Regions from separate parts of the Dietzia sp. JS16-p6b genome, predicted to be linked through region 1. Evidence: riboswitches for the same ligand, from Rfam matches in the RefSeq annotation. Region 1 holds a riboswitch; each other region holds the start of a gene.
The links. Region 1 has a riboswitch for thiamine pyrophosphate ahead of thiC (phosphomethylpyrimidine synthase ThiC). Riboswitches for the same ligand answer to the same signal wherever they lie in the genome.

Region 1 (4,925 bases):
ACGGGCTGGGAGTCGTGCTCGCCGTCGGCCTCGCCGCGATCATCGGCCAGTTCGAGCAGACCTCGTCCGGGGAGCCGGTGGCCGGGGCGCCCGGCGGCGGAAGCGACCCGCTGTTCGCGATACTGGGGGTCAGCGCGTTCACGGTGATCCTGGCGTGGATCGCCGCGATCGTCGCCGTGACCGGCGAGTACCGGTTCCACACGAACAAGGCCACGTTCCTGGCCACGCCGTCGCGGTGGCCTGCCATAGTGGCCAAGACGGTGCTGTTCACGGTGCTGTCCATGGTCGTGACCGCGGTCGCTGTGGTGATCGCGATGCTGGTGGCGGGCGCACTGTCCGGACTGGACTCGTGGACCCCGTTCTCCGGCGACGGCCTGAGATACCTCGTGCGGTTCCCCGTCTACGCCGCACTGGGCACCCTCGCCGTGATGGGCCTGGCGCACATCATGCGCAACGCCGCCGGCACCATCTCGTTGTTCCTGGTGTGGACGCTGGCCCTCGAGGGCATGGTCTCGCTGATCCCCCGGGTGGGGCAGGACATCGCCGCCTGGATGCCGTTCGCCAACGGCGACTACTGGACCCAGGGCGAGTCCGTCCGCGGGTTCATCACGTGGGGCGAATGGCCGGCCTTCGCCTGGTACGCCGGGGTCTGCGTGGCGTTGTGGGCGCTGGGCCTCGTCATCACCCTGCGCCGCGACGCCTGAGGGGACGTGCCGCGTGAGACGTGTGACGCCGCCGCGTCACACGTCTCACGGGCGGGTCGGCCCGTCAGCCTCCACTGATCGGCAGATACACCCGGGAGCCGTGTTCGGCGAACTCCGCCGACTTCTCGGCCATCCCCGCCTCGATCGCCTCGACCGAGTCCAGTCCGTGCTCGGCGGCGTAGTCCCGGATGTCCTGCGATATCCGCATGGAGCAGAATCTGGGACCGCACATCGAGCAGAAGTGGGCCGTCTTGGCCGGTTCGGCGGGCAGCGTCGCATCGTGGTAGGCCAGCGCGGTGTCGGGGTCGAGGGCCAGGGCGAACTGGTCCCGCCAGCGGAACTCGAACCGCGCGGTGCTCAGCGCGTCGTCCCTCGCCTGCGCGCCCGGATGGCCCTTGGCCAGGTCCGCCGCGTGCGCGGCGATCTTGTAGGTGATCACGCCGGTCTTGACGTCGTCGCGATCGGGCAGGCCCAGGTGCTCCTTGGGGGTGACGTAGCAGAGCATCGCCGTGCCCGCCTCGGCGATCCGCGCGGCCCCGATGGCGGAGGTGATGTGGTCGTAGCCCGGAGCGATGTCCGTGGCCAGCGGCCCCAGTGTGTAGAAGGGCGCCTCCTCGCACCACTCCTCCTCCAGGCGCACGTTCTCCACGATCATGTGCATCGGCACGTGTCCCGGGCCCTCGATCATCACCTGGACGCCGTGGCGCTTGGCGATCCGGGTGAGTTCACCCAGCGTTCGGAGCTCGGCGAACTGCGCCTCGTCGTTGGCGTCGGCGATCGACCCGGGCCTCAGGCCGTCCCCGAGGGAGAACGTCACGTCGTACGTCGCGAGGATCTCGCACAGCTCACTGAAGTGGGTGTAGAGGAAGGACTCGCGGTGGTGTGCCAGGCACCACGCGGCCATGATCGATCCCCCGCGCGACACGATCCCGGTGACGCGCGTGGCGGCGAGCGGGACGTACCGCAGGAGCACCCCGGCGTGGACGGTCATGTAGTCCACTCCCTGTTCGCACTGCTCGATGACGGTGTCCCGATAGAGCTCCCAGGTCAGCGCCGTCGGGTCGCCGCCCACTTTCTCCAGTGCCTGGTAGATCGGCACGGTGCCCACGGGGACGGGCGAGTTGCGCAGGATCCACTCGCGGGTCTCGTGGATGTCCCGCCCGGTGGACAGGTCCATGATGGTGTCCGCGCCCCACCGGGATGCCCACACCATCTTCTCGACCTCCTCCGCGATCGAACTGGTGACCGCGGAGTTGCCGATGTTGGCGTTGATCTTGGTGACAAAGCGCTTGCCGATGATCATCGGTTCGCTCTCCGGGTGGCGGTGATTGGCCGGGATGACGGCGCGGCCGGCGGCCACCTCGGATCGCACGAGCTCCACGTCGATTCCCTCGCGCGCGGCGATGAAGCGCATCTCCGGGGTGATGTGACCCGCGCGGGCCCAGGCCAGCTGGGTTCGTACCGGCGTGGAGTCCTCCGACGAGGCGGGCACGGCCTCCGGGTGCGTCCACTCGTCGCGGGTGGGTGGTAGGCCGGAGCCGAGGTCGTGGCACTGCCCGGCGTCGGCGTACCCGGTGTACGGGCCGGAGGTGTCGTAGACGTCGAACGACGTGCCGTTGGTCAGGGCGATCCGGCGGACGGGCACGCGCAGCGTGCCGCCCTCCGCCGGGATCTCGAGGTACGACTTGCTGCTGGAGTGGATCGGGCCGCAGGTCACGGACTCGATCGAGGTGGACTCTGCGCTGGGGGTGGACGTGTGTGTGCCCATGATGCTCACTGCTCCCTACGCCGGCATGACCCGGACAGGTTCTACGGTCGACGGCCCGGCCGGCCGTCCTCTCAGCCCGCGCTCCGAAGCGGACTCCCGTGGGGACGAGTATGAAATTGTGCCGGGCGAGCGTACCCCGGCGAGTAGCATCGGGTGTGGAACACACCCTGCCGAAGGAGTCCCATGTCCCGAGTGGAGTCACTGGTGCTGGTCCACAACACCGATAGAGACCGGTTCGAACTGTGGGACGGCGAGACCTTCATGGGTCTGGTGGGGTACGAGAAGGACGGCGACGTCTACATCCTTCTCCACACCGTCATCGAGGAGCATTTCGGACAGCAGGGCATCGCTCGACTGCTGGTCAGTCTGGTCCTCACCCGGATGCGTCTGGACGGGCACAAGATCCGCCCGGTGTGCAGCTACGTCCGCCGGTTCCTCGTCCGCTTCCCCGAGTACCAGCTCCTCGTGGCCCCCCGCTGACCCGGGAAGGGTGTTTCAGGGAGCCCACGTTCGGGGATACGATTCGGGCATGACGAATCCGAGCTACCCCGGTTCCTCCTCCGACTCCCCGTACGGGGCCGGCCAGACCCCCGGGCAGGAGTCCGGTTACTGGCAGGACCAGAGCTACGGCCAGGGCCCGACATACGGGCAGGGCGCGTCGTCGTATGGCCAGCACCCGGGTTACGGGGCCCAGACCCCCGGGGGGTTCACCGGGTCCCCCGGAGCCGCACGGCCGGGCCCCCCGTCGAACATCGGTTGGGCGGTGGCCTCGATCCTGTTCTTCTGGCCGCTCGCATTCGTCGCGATGACCCGGGCCTCGGACGTCTACCCGCTGTGGGCGGCCGGTCACCACGCGGAGGCCGAAGCGGCGAGCGCGTCAGCCAAGAAGCTCGGCCTCATCTCGCTCGGCCTCTTCGCCCTGCTCATCGTGCTCTACTTCGCCTTCATCTTCGCCATGATCGGGCTGAGCGCCAGCGGGTTCTGACCTGCGGGCGGGCCGTTCCCGCCACGGCGGGTGCTCTCGCTCAGGCGAGGCCCAGAAGCGGCGCCTCGATGGCCGGGCAGGCGTCCATCACCACGTCCAGCCCCGCATCGGCAGCGCGCTGGGCCGCGGCCTCGTCTATCACACCCAGCTGGAGCCAGACCGCCTTCGCGCCCCGGGCGATCGCCTGGTCCACGACGTCGCCCGCGAGCGCCGAGTTGACAAAGACGTCGACCACATCGATCTCGCCGGGTACCGACGCGAGATCCGGGTATCCCTGCTGACCGTGGACCGTCTCAGCCCTGGGATGAACCGGCACTATCTCGTGACCCAGGTTGCGGACATAGGCGGCGATCCTGTGCGCGGTCCGTCCGGTGTTCGCCGACAGGCCCACGACCGCCCAGCGCCCGCGGTCCGAGAGCAGACGTCTGACAACGGCCGGATCATTGGTGTGACTCATACCCGGTGCAATGCGCGCCGGCGCCCGGACATTCCCGACGGGTCGTGTGCGCGGGTGCGTCCTTCGCGGGCTCAGTCAGTCCCCGACGGCGTCCCTGGCGCGGCGGACGATCTTCGGGTCAGGGTCGAACACCACCTGGGGGTCCTTCTCCGGATAGTCGAACTGGTGGAGGAAGTAGCGCATGGCGTTGATGCGCGCCCGCTTCTTGTCGTTGGACTTGATGGTGATCCAGGGGGCCCAGTCGGTGTCGGTGCGCCGGAACATCTCCTCCTTGGCGGCGGTGTACAGGTCCCACTTGTCGAGTGATTCCAGGTCCATCGGGGAGAGCTTCCACCGACGGACCGGGTCGAGCTGCCGGATCGCGAACCGGGTCTTCTGCTCCTCCTTGGTGACGGAGAACCAGAACTTCGTCAGGCCGATGCCCGAGTCCACCAACATCTTCTCGAACATGGGCGCCTGCTCCATGAACGTGGAGTACTGGGCGTCCGTGCAGAACCCCATCACCCGCTCGACACCGGCCCGGTTGTACCAGGAGCGATCGAACATGACCAGCTCGCCGCGGGTGGGCAGGTGGCTGATGTAGCGCTGGAAGTACCACTGGTACAGCTCGGTCTCGGTGGGTTTGATCAGCGCGACCACCCGGGCCTGCCGGACGTTGATGTACTCGGTGAACCGCTTGATGGTCCCGCCCTTGCCGGCGGCGTCCCGGCCCTCGAACACGATCACGTGCCGGTGGCCCGACTCGGCCTGCCAGTTCTGGAACTTGAGCAGCTCGATCTGCAGGAGGTACTTCTCCACCTCGTACTGGTTGCGGTCCAACCGATGGTCGTACGGGTAGTTCTCCCGCCAGGTGTCCACGGCCCTGCCGTCGATGTCGATGAGGTCGGGGTCCTCACCGTGGTCGTCGCGCACGGTGAAGCCCTCGGCGCGCAGGCGGTCGATGTAGTGACGGAGTTGGAACGTGGACATCGGTGCGGGCTCCTCGTGGTGGGCCGGGTCGCGGTGCTAGTC
Region 2 (4,925 bases), 510 kb from region 1:
CTCGCGGGTCCAGACCCGGTAGTGGCGCAGGCGTGGAGGCGCCGTGCGCAGCCAGTTGCCGGGATCGGCGAACCAGTCGAGTTCTCCGGCCGTGAACCCGAGCCACCGGGCCACCTCGGCCTCCGAGTAGAGCTGCGGCAGCCCGTCGACGATGGTGGTACGAGGGGGCGGCTCCGGCAGGGGCACGGTCGTGGGTGCCCCCGCGGGCCGGGTCCACTCCGTCAGTACCTGGCGAAGCGCAGCGGCCGGGTGGCGGGGTTCGTCTGGATACCATGCGAGCAGGATCGGCAGGGCGTCCCGGGTGATCGCCTCCGGGAGGACGGAGTCGAGTGCGCGCCGGAGTTCGGGCCAGGTCCATCCGGTGTAGGTGCGGGAGAACCGGGCCGCGGCCTCACCGACCTCCTCCACGGTCAGGACGGGCGAGGTCATCGACCCTCGAGACGGTGGCTGGGCGGATCGTGGTCGACAACACGGTGGCCGTCGAGATGGTGGCCGACGGGCGAGGTGACCCGACGTTCGTCTCTGCGGTGCCGTCGCGCACGCGGAGCGTGCCGCACGGCGCCGGACGCAGTGTCTCGCTGTGATGTGCACCCAGGGGTTGCCCCTGAGACGGATCGGATCGATCCACCCTCACCTCGCCCGCCGCCCACGCGGGCCAGTCTGCCAGCTCGGGTCCTCACCGGGCGCGTGCTTCTCGCACCTCACCCTCGACGAAAAGCCGCCCCACGGTGTGACTCCGGCAGCCGGTCGCCGTCACCGAACATCCGGGCGCGGAGGGTGCCGGGTTCCGCTGCTCGCGGATACAGTCCGCGGTGCTGGAGCACAGGGATGAGGAACTCGACGACGTCCTCCCAGGTCCCGGGGTTGAGCGCATAGGCCAGGTTGAAGCCGTCGACATCCGTCTCCGCCATGAAGTGCTCCAGGGCGTCGGCCACGGTGTCCCCCGACCCCACCACCACGGGGCCGCCCGTCGCGTTGAACCGGGCGCTGTCGCGCAACGTCCACCGGCCGTCGGGGTCCGCGGCGCCCGAGAGGCTCGACACCGTGGTCTGGATGGCATCGGTGGCGACCGGGTCCAGCGGTGCGTCTAGATCCTCCCGGGAGAGGTCGATTCCCGACCAGCCCGAGTTGAGTACCAGATTCCCCGTCTCGGAGGCGTAGGAGAAGACGTCGCGATACTTCGCGGCGGCCGCCGCGTCGGTCTGGTCGACGACGATCGTGAGCAGCGCATAGACGCGTGCGGCGTCCCGCCCTCGCCCCGCCGCCTCCAGTCCCTCGCGGATCCGACCGACCTGCTCACGGGTCTGCGCGAGAGTCGGGGACGCGACGAAGATCGCCTCCGCGTTCTCGGTGGCGAAGCGGACTCCCCGCTCGGAGGCGCCGGCCTGATAGATGACCGGGGTCCGCTGTGCAGAGGGCTCCGACAGATGAATCCCCGGAACCGTGAAGTACGTCCCGTGGTGGTCGATCGGGTGCACCTTCGCCGGGTCGACGAAGGTGTCCCGCTCCGCGTCGAGCACCACCGCGTCGTCCTCCCAGGATCCCTCCCACAATTTGTAGAGGACCTCCAGGTACTCGTCCGCCCGGTCGTAGCGCTCATCGTGGGAGAGCTGGTCGTCCTGGCCCAGATTCCGCGCCGCGCTGGTGAGATACCCCGTGACCACGTTCCACCCCACCCGGCCCCGGGTGAGGTGATCGAGCGTCGACATCCGCCGGGCGAAGGTGTACGGGTGCTCGGCCGACGTGCTCGCGGTGATGCCGAAGCCGAGATGCTCCGTGACGGCCGCCATCGCGCTCACCAGCATCATCGGGTCGTTCATCGGGATCTTGGCCGCAGTCCGCAGGGCCGCATCGGCGCTACCGCCGTAGACGTCGTAGGGCCCGAGTGCGTCCGCGAGGAAGATGCCGTCGAACAGCCCCTCCTCCAGGAGCCGGGCCAGACGGGTCCAGTGCGTGAGGTCGCGATAGTCCCGGGAGCGGTCCGCGGGATGCCGCCAGAGCCCCGGGAGCTGGTGGCCCACCCCGTTGATGGCGAAGGCGTTGAAGCGGATCCTCCGTGGGTGCCGTGGCGCATCGTGAGGGGCGTGGTGTGGCGTGGTCATCGTTCTCCCGGCGCTGGTCGTGGAGGGGGACCACCTCACGAGTCCGAGCGGCCGGTGGACGCATCGACGACATCCCTACGCGAGTATGAACTCGATCAGGTTCGCTCGGGTGTGATCTCAGCCCGTGGCGGGCACCCCGTGTCACGGCTCAGCCTACTCGCGCCGCTGTGCGCGAGGTGGATGCCGAGGTCGGTGCGGCCGGGCAGAAGGTCCTCCCGTAGGGCGCGGGTACCGCGGTAATCCCCGTCCCGGAGGCGACGGAAAGCCGCGACGGGCTCGGTGTCGATACCGTCCAGCCGGGTGCGCAGCCGATGGGCCTGCGCCTCCACGTCCGCACCGGACAGCCCGTCGGCGTCGTAGACGACGTGCAGGTCCAGTACCTCGATCCCGGTGTACCAGAGGACCCCGTGGGTCACGGGGAAGAGCAGGGACTCGATATCGCCGCTCACGCCACGACGCCCTATCGAGCGCTCGTCCTCCCCGGCGGTCACCACGATGAGGGCCTTGCGACCGGCCAGCCCGCCGTCTCCGTAGCGACGGGGTACGCCGAGCTCGGGGTCGAGGTCGCCGTGGGCGAAACCGGTCGTCATCACCCGGTCGAACCATCCCTTCAGGATGGCCGGCGGCCCGTACCACCACAGCGGGAACTGGAAGACGACGAGCTCGGCCGCCGCGATCTTGGCCTGCTCGGCCCGGACGTCGTCGGGAAGGCGGCCCGCGGCGTAGGCGTCAGCGGACAGCTCGACGATCGATCTCGATCGGCCCTCCGGCTCGCCGAGGTCGCGATCGGACAACACGGGGTCGAAGCCCTGCTCGTACAGGTCCGAGGTCTCCACGGTGTACCGCGCGGACAGCGACTCGGTGCCGGTCCGGAAGAGGTGCTCGTTGAGAGAGCCCGGTCGAGGGTGGGCGTACACCCAGAGGGCCGTGCGGGGTTCGGGCGGGTGCGTGATGGTCATGAGCTGCCTTTCGATTCAGTCTCGGGACGTGACGGACACGATGACTCTGGTGAGCACCTCGTGGGCGTGGGTCGTGGTGATCGAGCCGGTGGTCGCGGCCCGGGCGAGGGAATCGCCGGCGCCGAGGATCGCGACCAGATCCGCGGCCTCTATCTCTCCGGCGAACGGGGTCAGCGCCCGGCGGTACTTGGCGAGGAACTGCTCCTCGGCCTCCTGGCGGACCTCGTCCAACGTCGGCGACCCGGCGAGTGCGGAGACGACGTCGGCCAACTCCCGGCCCTCGGCCACGCAGCAGTCGATGTACGCCGCTGCCACGACCTCCGCCACGTCATCGAGCTCGGTCCCTGCGCTCTCGAGCGCGGCGTCGAGTACCTCGTGCTGGCGGGCCTCGAACTCCCGGTACAGCTCGGCGAGCAGACCGCTCCTGTCGCCGAAGTGGTCGTAGACCACCGGTTTGGTGACACCTGCGCGCTGCGCCACCCGTCCGAGGGTGAGGGTGTCGGTCCCCGCCTCGCGAATGAGCGCTCGAGCCTCCGCGAGGAGCTGGGCGCGGCGCTCCTCTCTGGACATCCGACGGCGCGCGGTCGCTCGTGCATCGGTCATGACAGCTCCTCAACAGAGTGGTTACCATCCGTAGGTTACCAAGAGTAGCCTGCTCGATCGCATCGCGCGACCCCGTTGCGGGCGGCGACCCGGCCGACCATCCTCGACCCCGTGGAGGACATGGCTGACCAACAGCACGAGGCGATCCGAGAGGCGTACTCGGCACGGGCGCTGGAGTACGCGGACCTCTTCGGGTCCATGGAGGCGACTCATCCCTCCGACCGGGCGCTGGTGGGCTCGTGGGCCGCCACCCTGACGGGACCAGTGCTCGATGTGGGATGTGGTCCCGGGCACTGGTCGGGCTTCCTGGCCGGGAACGGGGTGGAGGTCAGCGGCATCGACCCGGTTCGGCGGTTCGTCGACCTGGCTCGCCTCCGCCACCCGCATCTGCCCTTCGAGGTCGGTCGGTCGGACGCGCTCGACGTCCCGACGGGCTCCCTCGGCGGGGTGCTCTCCTGGTACTCGCTCATCCACCACCATCCGCGTCACATCCGGGTGTCGTTGGCGGAATTCGCGCGGGCGCTCCGGCCCGGTGGCAGCGTGGCGGTGGGCTTCTTCGAAGGAGTGGGAGGCCAATTCGACCACGCGGTCACGACCGCCTACCGATGGCCGGTGGCCGAACTCTGCCGGGAGCTGGTCGCGGTCGGATTCGAGGTGCTCGAGACGCACACCCGGACGGCGGGCACCCACAGGCCCCACGGCGCCATCGTGGCACGCAGGACGCGCGACCGATGTGTCCCGGGCCTTATTGCGCGTCGCCGGATCGAGGAGTAGAACTTCTTTCGCGGGAAGAGTAGGTAAGGCACTCCTAAGGCGCCGTCTCGATCTCGCCGCCGGACCGCGCCGTGCGACCCGGGGACCCCGATCAGAACCCAGGTCAGCCGTGTTCCTCGCCAACTTCCTCATCGCCCTCCGTGAAGGACTCGAGGCCGCCCTCATCGTGGGCGTCCTCGTCGCCTACCTCGTCAAGGTGGGCCGCCGGGATCTCCTCCCGCGGCTCTGGGCCGGCGTCGCAGTAGCGGCTCTGATCCCCTTGACCGCGGGCGCGTTCATGACCTGGGGCCCGTACACCATGACCTTCGCCGCCCAGGAGGTGCTGGGCGGCACCCTCAGTCTCCTCGCCGTGGCGCTGATCACCTGGATGGTCCTCTGGATGGGCAGGCACGCCGCCGATCAGAAGGCCGGACTGGAATCGTCGATGGCCGGCGCGGTGGACGGGAGCGGCCGCGGCATCGTGTGGATCGCACTGATCGCGGTCGGC
Region 3 (4,925 bases), 1.9 Mb from region 1:
GCAGGGCCAGGGCCACGCGGGAGCCGCCCCGCATGGTGTGGGCCAGCACGGCGACCAGCCCGCCCACGTAGAACGCGGCGGCGAACAGGTGGATGATCAGCGAGTTGGTGGCGATGTCGTGCGCGGTGCTCCCTGAGGCGTGCCCCGTGGCCGCCACCGGCAGGAGCGAGAGCACCGACACGCCCAACCAGATCACCGACCAGCGCCAGCTCACGGTGAGCCGCTGACCGATCCCGGCCACCAGCGCGATCACCGCCGCCCACCGCCAGGACGAGGCCACGTCGATCTGGTTGATCGCCACGATCCACTGGTCCGGAGGCAGCGCCGCCCAGAACGTGCGGCCGGAGACGTCCGACAGGGTCAGCGGGATGAGCAGAGCCGCGGCCACCGCCCACGAGATGTTGGCCCACGAGGAGATCCGCTGCGATCGGTACCCGTCCACGTCGAGGGTCTTGTCCTTCTGGGGCGGGGTGAAGAACGCCGCGAACAGGGCCGTCCCCACCGCCACCGCGGCGAGCAGCTCGCCCACCGCTCGGACCGCCGGGAGCCCGGCCGTGGTGAGGACGCCCGGGTCCGGCACGCCCACCAGCGCGAGCGCCACCTCCGTGGACATGCCCGACAGCGGGATCACCACCGCGGCGGCCACCACCGCGAGCAGGATCACGACGGGCACCACGCTGCGGGTCGTGAGCGTTCCGGCGCGGGCGGGTGTCGACTTGGACGACGTCATGGCCACCATCGTATTAACCCGATCGCCACGGGCCGATTCGCGGCTGCGGCGCACACCCCCGGATCGGCTATCATCCTTCCGGCGACGCCGGACGCGGGCGTCGCAGGCCTCCGTAGCTCAGTGGATAGAGCATCCGGTTTCTACCCGGCTGGTCAGGGGTTCGAATCCTCTCGGGGGCGCACACTTCGGCGCAGGTCGGCGGCGCTGACCGGCGTGGCACCGGTCCGACGCCCGCCGCCTGCCGCCTCCCGCAGCACACCGCCGGCCGCAGCACACCGCTGGCCAACGCCCGCCCTCGGCATCAGGCCCCCTCGTCGCGCGGTCGATTCTGTTCACGTTTCCCCAGGTGGGGATCCGCCGGAGCCGCGCATATGTGACCACTCGCCGGGCAGCGCAGGGTGGTAGGTTCGCACTTCGAGCTGATCCACAGGATCGGCGTCGATGACACGGGGTGCCCCTACCGAACGGGGCTGAGATCACACCCGCTGAACCTGAACTCGTTCACACGAGCGGAGGGATGTCACATGCGCTGGTGCACGCGGCCACCCCTGTGCACGCCGCGGTCCTGGTGCACGCCGTGCTGAGTCGCCCCGCAGTTCCGGCCGTGGCGCTGGACGGTCTGGGCCACACCTACCCGGGAGCACGCCGGCCCGTTCTCGCGGATCTCAGCCTGTCCGTCCCGGTGGGCCAGCACATCGCGGTCGTCGGGCGCAGTGGCTGCGGCAAGTCCACGCTGCTTTCGCTGATCGCCGGCCTGACCGAACCGACGACCGGGACCGTCTCCGTGTTGGACGAACGCCGGCCCGGCCGGCGCCTGGAGCACTGCGCGTTGATGCCGCAGGGCGACAGCCTGCTGCCGTGGATGACCCTGCTCGACAACGTCGCGATCAGTCTCCGCAATCAGCGGGAGCGCCGGCGCGTGGCCCGCGCCGAAGCCCAGCACCTGCTGGACCGCCTGGGCCTGGGCGCCTGGTCGGGGGCCCGTCCGTCGGCTCTGAGTGCGGGCATGCGCCAGCGCGCGGCACTCGCGCGCGCACTGCTCGCTCGCAAACCCCTGCTGCTGGCGGACGAGCCGCTCGGTGCGCTCGACGCGATCACCCGAGCCGACGTCCAGCAATGGCTGCGCGAGACCCTCGCCGGGACGCCGGCCACCCTCGTCATGGTCACCCATGACGTCGATGAAGCCCTGCTCCTCGCCGAACGTGTGGTCCTGCTGGCACGGCACGAGGCCGACGCCCCGGCGCGCGTGGTGTCCACCTGGCCGGGGTGGTTCGGCGACGACCGCCCCCGCGAGGCCCTGCTCGGCGACAAGGGATTCGCGGCGACCCGCCAGGACATCCTCCGCGCGCTGGCACGGGAATCCCATCTGGCCGACGGCGGAGCCGCCCCATGACCGTCCGAGTCCTCCGATCCGCCGCTCCCGCCTGCGTGACGATCCTGCTGGTCCTCGCCGCGTGGATCACGATCACCGCGCTCGAACTCGTTCCGGCCTACGTCATCCCCGCGCCCGGCGCCGTGCTCGACTCGCTCGTGACCACCTGGCCCGACCGGCTCGGTTCCGCCACGCTGCTGACCGCCTCCGAGACCCTCCTGGGTGTGGTGCTAGGAGTGGTCGTCGCGGTGATCGTCGTGATCATCAGCGCGTTCGTGCCCACCATCGGTCAGGCCATGACCCCACTGCTGGTCGCCTCCCAGGCCATCCCGGTGATCGTGATAGGTCCGCTGCTGACGATCTCCCTCGGGTACGGGATGGCGCCGAAGGTCATCGTCGTCGCCCTGTTGTGTTTCTTCCCCGTCGCCCTCAACCTCCTCTCCGGCGTGCGGGCCGTCGACGCCCGGGTGATCGACACGCTGCGGAGCCTGCACGCCACCCGGTGGTCGCTCTTCTGGCGGGTTCGTCTGCCGTCCGCCGCGCCCCGCGGGTTCGCCGGATTGCGCGTCTCGGTCACGTTCGCGCCGGTGGCCGCGGTGTTCGCCGAGTACACCGGGTCGACCAACGGCCTGGGGTACCTCATGCTGCAGGCCATCCCGCGTCTCCAGACGGACTTCGTCTTCGCCCAGGTGGTCGTGCTGACGATCATGTCCAGCGTCCTGCTGGCCACCGTGACCATCCTCGAACGACTCATCTGCCCGTGGAACACCCCCACCGGGGAAAGGACCCCATCATGACGCACACATCCACCAGCGCGGCCCCACGCCGGACCGTCACCCGACCGGGCGTCACCCGAACGGGCGTCACCCGACCCGGCGTCCGCATGCTCGCGATCGCCGCCGCTGCGGCGCTGGCCCTGACCGGATGCCAGGCGGCTTCGGACGATGCGGACACGACCGAGACCGGAGCCGCACCGGTGAGTGTCCTGCTGGACTGGAGCCCCAATCCCGATCACGTGGCGCTGTACACCGCGCAGCACACCGGCGCGTACGGCGACGCCGGCGTCGACGTGACGTTCATGACGCCCGCCAACACGGCCGACGCCGCGCGGGAGGTGTCCCTGGGGCGGGCGGACCTGGCCATCTCGTATGAGCCCGACACCCTCATCGCCGCGGAACAGGGCCTCGACGTGATCTCGGTGGCCGCCCTGATCCCCACCTCGCTGACCTCGCTGATCGCCAGGACGGAGTCCGGGATCACCACCGCGGCCGACCTGGAGGGCAGGACCGTGGGGCTGTCGGGTCTGGCGTCCCAACAGCCGACTCTGGACTTCATCGCCCGGGAGGCCGGGGTCGACCCGGGCTCGATCTCCACCCCCAACGTGCAGCAGAGCCTCAACCAGGCGCTCCTCACCGACCAGGTCGACGCGATCTTCGGAGCATTCCGCAACATCGAGGGCGTCGAGCTCACCGCTCAGGGCGACGTCGTGGTGCTGCCGGCCACCGAACTCGGGGTGCCGGACTACGCGGAACTGGTGATCATCGCCAACCCGACCCGCCTCGCCGACGACGCCGACTACGCCGAGCGGGTGCGGCACTTCCTCGCGGGGACCGCGGAGGGTCAGGCCGCGGCGCTGCGGGACCGGCAGGTCGCGATCGACGCCCTCACCCCCGAGACCCAGGGCTCCTACGACCCGGACATCCTGGAGATGATGATCGACGCCACGCTCGAGCTGCTACCCGAGGACGATTTCGGTCGGCAGTCGGACGAGGACTGGGCGGCATACGCGAGGTGGATGTACCAGAACGGGCTGCTGGAGACCGAGGTCGACGGTGCCGCCGCCACGACCAACGACTACCTGCCCGGAGCCGGCGACTAGAACCGCGCCCCGCCATCCAGCAGGCCCCGCCCGAGAGAGGCCCGCCAGCCATTCGACGGCGGGGATCGGCCTGCCTCAGTTCGGGGAGGCCTCCCGCAACCGCGCGAGCAGCGGCTCGGCGGCCTCCTCGAGGAACCGGTCCAGGGTGGAGTCGCCGATCTGGATCAGCGCGACGTCCGTGTACCCGGCCTCCCAGTAGGGCTGGATCTTCTCGACGATCGCGTCCAGGTCGGGACCGCAGGGAAGTTGCTCGGCCACGTCCTCGGGGCGGACGAACTTGGTGGCGGCGGCGAATCCGGCGGTGGTGGGCAGGTCGGCGTTGGCGGCCCAGCCCCCGGCGAACCAGCGGAACTGGTCGTGCGCCCGCTCGACGGCCGCCTTCTCGGACTCGGGATCCCAACTGATGGGGATCTGGGCGATGGCCCGGGCACCGTCACCGATGTTCTTCCGTCCCTCGAGCGCGTTCCAGTTCTCGATGTGGGCGGGCTCCGGCTCGGTGGCGATGAGGTGATCGGCGAGCGGCCCGAGCCGGCCGACGGCCTTCTCCCCGCCGGCTGCCACGCCGATCGGCACCCGCTTCTCGGGCAGGTCCCACAGCCGGGCCGAGTCCACGCGGAAGTGCTCGCCGGAGTAGGTCACCAGGCCGCCGTCGAACAGTTCGCCGATGACCTCCAGAGCCTCCACCGTCATCTCGTGTCGCTCGTCGACCGAGGGCCACCGCTGACCCACCACGTGCTCGTTGAGGTTCTCCCCCGCGCCGATGCCCAGCATGAACCGGCCGTCGGACATGATCTGCACGGTCGCGGCCTTCTGTGCCACCACCGCGGGGTGGTAGCGCAGGATCGGGCAGGTGACGTACGTGCACAGGTCCACCCTCTCGGTGACGTGAGCCACGGCGCCCAGGACACTCCATACGTACGGCGCGTGGCCTTGCGAGGACAGCC

Region 2: linked by a shared signal. The riboswitch ahead of CT688_RS16435 (LLM class flavin-dependent oxidoreductase) and the one ahead of thiC (phosphomethylpyrimidine synthase ThiC) in region 1 are both predicted to bind thiamine pyrophosphate.
Region 3: linked by a shared signal. The riboswitch ahead of CT688_RS05315 (ABC transporter ATP-binding protein) and the one ahead of thiC (phosphomethylpyrimidine synthase ThiC) in region 1 are both predicted to bind thiamine pyrophosphate.

Annotation. Positions count from the first base shown of each region.
Region 1 covers NZ_CP024869.1:3,038,767-3,043,691, reverse strand. Annotated here, with positions in the region: gene CT688_RS14040 (ABC transporter permease) at 1-704, shown strand, start outside; gene thiC (phosphomethylpyrimidine synthase ThiC) at 769-2,472, opposite strand; TPP riboswitch at 2,466-2,582, opposite strand; gene CT688_RS14030 (GNAT family N-acetyltransferase) at 2,656-2,952, shown strand; gene CT688_RS14025 (CD225/dispanin family protein) at 3,002-3,457, shown strand; gene CT688_RS14020 (CoA-binding protein) at 3,498-3,914, opposite strand; gene ppk2 (polyphosphate kinase 2) at 3,990-4,883, opposite strand; gene CT688_RS14010 (exodeoxyribonuclease III) at 4,920-4,925, opposite strand, start outside.
Region 2 covers NZ_CP024869.1:3,549,483-3,554,407, reverse strand. Annotated here, with positions in the region: gene CT688_RS16440 (reverse transcriptase family protein) at 1-429, opposite strand, end outside; gene CT688_RS17400 (hypothetical protein) at 444-584, shown strand; gene CT688_RS16435 (LLM class flavin-dependent oxidoreductase) at 702-2,102, opposite strand; TPP riboswitch at 2,158-2,251, opposite strand; partial or broken gene CT688_RS16430 (NAD(P)H-dependent oxidoreductase) at 2,414-3,061, opposite strand; gene CT688_RS16425 (TetR/AcrR family transcriptional regulator) at 3,077-3,664, opposite strand; gene CT688_RS16420 (class I SAM-dependent methyltransferase) at 3,785-4,438, shown strand; gene efeU (iron uptake transporter permease EfeU) at 4,548-4,925, shown strand, end outside.
Region 3 covers NZ_CP024869.1:1,173,382-1,178,306, reverse strand. Annotated here, with positions in the region: gene CT688_RS05325 (cytochrome c oxidase assembly protein) at 1-730, opposite strand, end outside; tRNA gene CT688_RS05320 (tRNA-Arg) at 837-909, shown strand; TPP riboswitch at 1,168-1,265, shown strand; gene CT688_RS05315 (ABC transporter ATP-binding protein) at 1,248-2,123, shown strand; gene CT688_RS05310 (ABC transporter permease) at 2,120-2,899, shown strand; gene CT688_RS05305 (ABC transporter substrate-binding protein) at 2,896-3,981, shown strand; gene CT688_RS05300 (TIGR03557 family F420-dependent LLM class oxidoreductase) at 4,057-4,925, opposite strand, start outside.